Nitrosospira lacus: one gene and its partner. The protein of the gene in region 1 binds, or shares a complex with, the protein of each later gene. Links are inferred from orthologs where the notes say so. Each region holds a gene or a part of one and is shown on either strand. Other genes may lie near its edges.

Region 1 (3,190 bases):
CAAGTGTATTGGCTCGACCAATCCTTATAACGTGGTGCGTGCCACGTTGCACGGTTTGCAGTCGATGAACACGCCGGCGGAAATTGCCGCTAAACGTGGCAAGAGTGTAGAAGAAATCATGGGTTCGGCGAAATGACCACCAGTAGCGGGAAAAAAATTAAGGTAACGTTGATCAAGAGTTTGATCGGCACCAAACGATCGCATCGCGCAACGGTGCGGGGGCTCGGATTGCGGAGAATTAACAGTACCGCTGAGCTGGAGGATACTCCAGCGGTGCGAGGCATGATTAATAACGTTTATTACCTCGTCAAGAGTGAGGCATAAATGCAGCTGAATTCCATTAAACCGGCGGTCGGCGCCAAGCATTCCAGCCGGCGCGTAGGACGTGGCATCGGCTCCGGTCTTGGCAAGACCGCTGGACGCGGTCACAAGGGGCAGAAATCACGTACGGGCGGCTTCCATAAAGTAGGTTTTGAAGGCGGCCAGATGCCCTTGCAACGCCGCTTGCCGAAGCGTGGCTTTGTTTCTCTTACGAGAAAAAGTGTCGCGGAAGTGCGACTCTCAGCCCTGAGCAAACTGCCGGGTGAGGTCATCGATATTTTGGCGTTGAAGCAGGCGGGGATCGTTCCGAATTCGGCGTTGACTGCCAGGGTTATACTTTCGGGATCAATCGGACGCGCATTGAAATTGCAGGGCATCGCGGTAACCAAGGGTGCGAAAGCCGCCATTGAAGCTTCGGGTGGCAGCGTTGAGTAAGCTCAAGAGGACAAAGATTGGCCGCTAACGAATCCCTGCGAGGGCTTTCGGGGAAACTCGGCGACTTGAAACGTCGCCTGTGGTTTTTGCTGTTTGCGCTGATTGTCTATCGTATCGGCGCGCATGTCCCGGTGCCTGGTATTGACCCTGTGGTACTGAAAGATTTGTTCGAGTCTCAGCAGGGAGGCATCCTCGGCATGTTCAACATGTTTTCCGGGGGTGCGCTTTCCCGTTTTTCCATTTTTGCTTTGGGGATCATGCCGTATATTTCGGCTTCGATCATCATGCAGTTGGGTACCGTGGCATTCCCCTATCTGGAAGCGCTGAAAAAGGAGGGTGAGTCCGGACGCAGAAAGATCACCCAATATACCCGTTACGGAACATTGGGTTTGGCTCTGGTCCAGGGTTATGGCATATCGATGGCTTTGCAATCCCAAGCCGGATTAGTCATTGAGCCTGGGCCGATGTTCCTGTTGACTACGGTAATAACGCTGGTCACCGGCACCATATTCCTGATGTGGCTGGGTGAACAGATTACCGAACGTGGGATCGGTAACGGCATTTCGCTCATTATTTTTGCCGGTATCGCCGCTGGACTTCCCAGCGCGATTGGCGGCACGCTCGAATTGGTGCGGACCGGTGCGATGCATTTCCTGGTGGCCCTTGGTATTTTTGTGGCGGCAACGGGTGTCACGGCCTTTGTGGTTTTTGTTGAGCGTGGCCAGCGCAAGATACTGGTGAATTATGCCAAACGCCAAGTGGGGCGGAAGGTATATGGTGGCCAAAGCTCGCATCTTCCGCTGAAGCTTAATATGGCCGGGGTAATTCCGCCAATTTTTGCTTCCAGTATCATATTATTTCCTGCGACGCTGGCGGGATGGTTCGCTACCGGCGAATCCATGAGTTGGCTAAAAGACATGAGCGGTGCATTATCGCCAGGTCAACCGGTATATGTAATCATGTACGCAGCGATGATCATATTTTTCTGTTTTTTTTACACCGCGTTGGTATTTAATCCTAAAGAAACCGCGGAAAATTTGAAGAAAAGTGGTGCTTTCATTCCAGGAATTCGTCCGGGTGACCAAACTGCGCGTTATATCGAACGGATCATGTTGCGGCTCACTCTGGCGGGAGCGATTTATGTGACACTTGTGTGCCTGCTGCCTGAATTCCTGATTTTGAAATGGAATGTGCCGTTTTATTTTGGCGGGACTTCTTTATTGATTATCGTTGTGGTAACCATGGATTTCATGGCACAGGTACAGGCTTATATCATGTCGCACCAATACGAGAGCCTGTTGAAGAAAACGAATTTCAAGGGTGGCGGCGGATTACCGGCAAGATAATTGTTGTATCAAGGATAGGATGGCCAAGGAAGAAACGATACAGATGCAAGGTGAGATACTGGAAACATTGCCCAATGCGACGTTCCGTGTCAAGCTGGAAAATGGGCATGTAGTGCTGGGACATATTTCCGGCAAGATGCGCATGCATTACATTCGGATTTTGCCGGGAGATAAGGTAACGGTAGATCTGACGCCATATGATTTAAGCAGAGCGCGAATCACATTTCGCGCAAAATAGCCGGAAAGGAGAGATATATGAAAGTATTGGCATCGGTAAAGAAGATTTGCCGCAATTGCAAAATTATTCGGCGCAATCGAGTGGTTCGAGTGATTTGCACAGATCCGAGGCATAAGCAGCGTCAAGGTTGAGTCAACCGGTAAATGCTGTGAATGTCACAATTATAATTTTTTTGTAGGAAACCCGTATGGCCCGTATCGCTGGAGTAAATATCCCCAACCATCAGCATGTCGAGATTGCATTGACTTCGATTTATGGTATAGGGCGCGCCAGAGCTCGTGAGATTTGTGCCGCGTCCGGAATTGTCACATCGACCAAGATCAAGGATATTACCGACGCGCAAATGGATAAACTTCGGGACCGGGTCGCCAAGTTTGTTGTGGAGGGCGACTTGCGGCGTGAGATTTCGATGAATATCAAACGCTTGATGGATCTGGGCTGCTATCGGGGGTTGCGGCATCGTCGTGGTTTGCCAGTACGTGGCCAGCGTACTCGTACCAATGCTCGTACCCGCAAAGGGCCTCGTAAAGCAGTTCGTTCGGCCAGCGCAAAGTCAGCAGCAAAATAAATGTTATTAGATAGCCAATTGAATCGTAGCGCAAAGGAAATAACTACATGGTAAAAGCAGCCACGCGGGTACGCAAGAAGGTCAAGAAGAATGTGGCAGAGGGTATTGCTCACGTTCATGCCTCATTTAATAACACCATCGTAACCATCACCGACCGCCAAGGCAATGCCTTGTCATGGGCGACTTCAGGTGGTGCCGGCTTTAAGGGGTCGCGCAAAAGTACTCCATTCGCTGCCCAGGTGGCCGCCGAACAGGCAAGCAAAGTCGCACAGGAATGCGGAG
Region 2 (3,059 bases), 1.4 Mb from region 1 along the record:
ATGTTACCGACACCATTTTCATCAAACCCAAAAATAAACAGACGGAAGATTATATTACCGGTCGTTTTGGTTAAACCTGAATCCGGAGGACTCACCCAAATAAAAGGTGAATATCGAGCGAATCAAAAGGGATCAACACCCTGCATCCCGGTTATTCTATTCTCATCCACGTTTTTAGTATTTTCGAGCCTTTATTCCAGGCAATATCCCCTGTCCCCTGATTGACCCGGTACCCATTCACAGGTAACATTCGCAGCTTTCAAGGACAAAGGCGGTGATGATGGCTATGCGTTCGAAACTGGTTGCGGGCAACTGGAAAATGCATGGCGGAATGGTACAGAATCGGGACTTGCTGGGCGCAATCGTTGCCGGGACGGCGGCGCTGCATAAAGCCGGTTTCGCGGTATGTGTGCCTTATCCTTACCTCTACCAGGCGCAAACATTGCTCCGGGACACGCATATCCAGTGGGGTGCCCAGAATGTAAGCCAGCATGACAAAGGCGCTTATACGGGCGAGGTGTCGGCCGCCATGTTGATGGACTTCGGCTGTCATTATGTCATTGCTGGTCATTCGGAACGGCGCGCATTGTATGGTGAAGATAGTCATACGGTGGCGCTCAAGTTCAAAGCGGCCCAGGTGGCCGGCTTGATCCCCATCCTATGTGTGGGTGAAACGCTGGATCAGCGCGAGGCTGCCATTACCGAGAAAGTGGTGGCGGAGCAACTGGACACGATAATTGAATCGGTGGGTATCAATGCGCTGGCCAAATCGGTATTGGCCTATGAGCCGGTATGGGCTATAGGGACCGGGAAAACCGCCACGCCCGGCCAGGCCCAGGAGGTGCATGCTTTTATTCGCGATAGGATCGCCGCTCACAGTCCCGAAGTGGCTGCAGGTCTGAAGATTCTTTATGGCGGCAGTGTCAAGGCAAATAACGCCGAGGAGCTATTCGCCATGCCGGATATTGACGGGGGATTGATTGGTGGCGCCTCGCTTGTTGCCGATGAATTCATCGCGATCTGCCGGGCGGCAAATAATTAACTCATTTTGGAGTAGGCGTTGGAAACACTCATTTGGGTAGTACATGTACTATCGGCCATTACGGTAATTGTTCTGGTTTTGTTGCAACATGGTAAAGGTGCCGATATGGGAGCCGCTTTTGGCAGCGGCTCGTCGGGGAGTTTATTTGGCGCCAGCGGCTCCGCAAATTTTCTAAGCAGGACGACAGGGGCGCTGGCAGCAGTGTTTTTCATCACCAGTCTCGGGCTTACCTATCTTTCCAGCCACAAGACCGAAGGGGGCGGGGTTATGGACAAAGCGGTGCCGGTTCAATCAGCCAAGCCGGTACAGCCGGCCCCGGCAGCTCCCGCTGAAGGCGAAGCTTCCAAGGCCACAGAAATACCAAAATAACTTTTCTGATGAGTTAATTGAACAATTAATTAAAGCTACGTTCTAACAGAATTACGCCTCTGACTAGAACTCAAGCTAAGTCGCCGACGTGGTGAAATTGGTAGACACGCCGTCTTGAGGGGGCGGTGGCGAAAGCTGTGCGAGTTCGAGTCTCGCCGTCGGCACCAATTATGGGCTGAGAATCAGGGTAAACAGATGCGTAGAGCATAAATGGTAACCTGATTTCTAGTCCTTTATTTTTTGATAATACCGATGCTCGAAAATTATTTTCCTATTCTGCTATTCATTCTGATTGGTCTTGCTGTAGGTGTGGTGCCCATGGCGCTTGGCTGGTTGTTCGCGCCCAATCGACCCGATAGCGAAAAACTGTCACCCTACGAGTGCGGTTTCGAGGCATTCGAAGATGCGCGCATGAAGTTTGACGTACGCTATTACCTGGTTGCCATCTTGTTCATTCTGTTCGATCTGGAAATCGCCTTCCTGTTTCCATGGGCGGTGGTGTTGAATGAGATCGGCATGTTCGGCTTTGTCGCCATGATGATTTTTCTAGGCATCCTTGTCGTTGGTTTTATTTACGAGTGGACCAAAGGTGCTCTGGAATGGGATTAATGTTATGAGTACTAGCGGCGTAATGGAAAAAGGTTTTGTTACCACGGGCCTGGATAGCATCATCAACTGGGGGCGAACCGGCTCCATGTGGCCGATGACTTTTGGTCTCGCGTGCTGTGCGGTGGAAATGATGCAGGCGGGCGCCTCACGCTATGACCTGGATCGTTTTGGTATCGTGTTCCGGCCCAGTCCGCGTCAATCGGATGTGATGATTGTAGCCGGCACATTGTGCAACAAAATGGCGCCTGCATTGCGTAAAGTTTACGATCAGATGGCTGAGCCGCGCTGGGTAATTTCCATGGGTTCCTGCGCCAACGGTGGCGGTTATTATCATTATTCCTATTCCGTTGTGCGGGGTTGCGACCGCATCGTGCCGGTTGATATCTATGTCCCAGGCTGTCCGCCAACAGCGGAAGCATTGCTCTACGGTATTATCCAGCTCCAGAACAAGATCCACCGCACCAATACCATTGCCCGCTGAGTCAACTATGACTTCCTCTCGTCTGGAAACGCTCGCCCTTTGCCTTCAGAATGTGTTGACCGATAAACTTGTCAGCACCCGCGAGCGATTGGGTGAGCTAACGATTACGGTGGCTCCTGCGGATATGCTGTGGTCAATGGGAACCTTGCGTGATCACCCGGACCTGGGTTTTGAAATGCTCGCCGATTTATGCGGAATGGATTATTCAACCTATGGTTCCGAATCCCTCTCCGGGAACGACAGCGAGGGCAAACGCTTCGCCGTCGTGTACCACCTTCTTTCCATCAGCCATAACTGCAGGTTGCGGGTCAAGGTATTCGCAGAGGACGATGAGTTCCCGGTTCTGGACTCGGTAATTGACATATGGCCATCCGCCAACTGGTTCGAGCGTGAGGCATTTGATCTTTACGGCATCGTCTTTACGGGCCACCCCGATTTGCGTCGCATTCTCACGGACTATGGGTTTATCGGCAATCCATTCCGCAAGGATTTTCCATTAAGCGGAAATGTCGAGATGCGTTACGATCCCGACCAGCAGCGAGTAATCTACCAGCCGGT

Evidence for each region.
Region 2: the proteins of secY (region 1) and secG are in contact, whole or in part, in a crystal structure (PDB 5AWW), measured with the Thermus thermophilus proteins. The link is inferred for Nitrosospira lacus from one-to-one orthologs. Residues at the interface, in WP_096411648.1 of Thermus thermophilus: Leu14, Gln16, Arg17, Phe20, Ile34, Pro35, Pro37, Ile72, Arg108, Arg109, Asn112, Gln113, Arg116, Ile117, Ile120, Pro145, Gly146, Trp147, Phe152, Phe155, Val156, Val159, Thr160, Val162, Ala163, Gly164, Ala166, Leu167, Trp170, Glu173; in WP_223903268.1 of Thermus thermophilus: Tyr5, Ile9, Tyr12, Leu13, Ala16, Leu19, Val20, Val23, Leu24, Gln26, Glu27, Pro28, Gln30, Gly31, Ala32, Asp34, Leu35, Met36, Gly37, Gly38, Ser39, Ala40, Asp41, Leu42, Phe43, Ala45, Arg46, Val48, Tyr53, Thr56.

The regions. Positions count from the first base shown.
Region 1 is NZ_CP021106.3:1,392,313-1,395,502, forward strand. What follows is about bases 72-2,937. They hold secY (preprotein translocase subunit SecY), read left to right. Parts: upstream 72-773; coding sequence 774-2,102; downstream 2,103-2,937. Other genes in these bases: rpsE (30S ribosomal protein S5), read left to right, coding at 72-136; rpmD (50S ribosomal protein L30), read left to right, coding at 133-324; rplO (50S ribosomal protein L15), read left to right, coding at 325-756; infA (translation initiation factor IF-1), read left to right, coding at 2,122-2,340; rpmJ (50S ribosomal protein L36), read left to right, coding at 2,358-2,471. Also shown: more of rpsE, read left to right, coding at 1-71; rpsK (30S ribosomal protein S11), read left to right, coding at 2,956-3,190. UniProt on the Bacillus subtilis protein: The central subunit of the protein translocation channel SecYEG. Consists of two halves formed by TMs 1-5 and 6-10.
Region 2 is NZ_CP021106.3:2,748,595-2,751,653, reverse strand. The notes cover bases 1-2,735. They hold secG (preprotein translocase subunit SecG), read left to right. Parts: upstream 1-1,060; coding sequence 1,061-1,411; downstream 1,412-2,735. Other genes in these bases: EBAPG3_RS12505 (NADH-quinone oxidoreductase subunit C), read left to right, coding at 2,509-2,735; EBAPG3_RS12510 (NuoB/complex I 20 kDa subunit family protein), read left to right, coding at 2,025-2,501; EBAPG3_RS12515 (NADH-quinone oxidoreductase subunit A), read left to right, coding at 1,664-2,020; tpiA (triose-phosphate isomerase), read left to right, coding at 287-1,042; pstB (phosphate ABC transporter ATP-binding protein PstB), read left to right, coding at 1-74. Also shown: more of EBAPG3_RS12505, read left to right, coding at 2,736-3,059. UniProt on the Bacillus subtilis protein: Involved in protein export. Participates in an early event of protein translocation.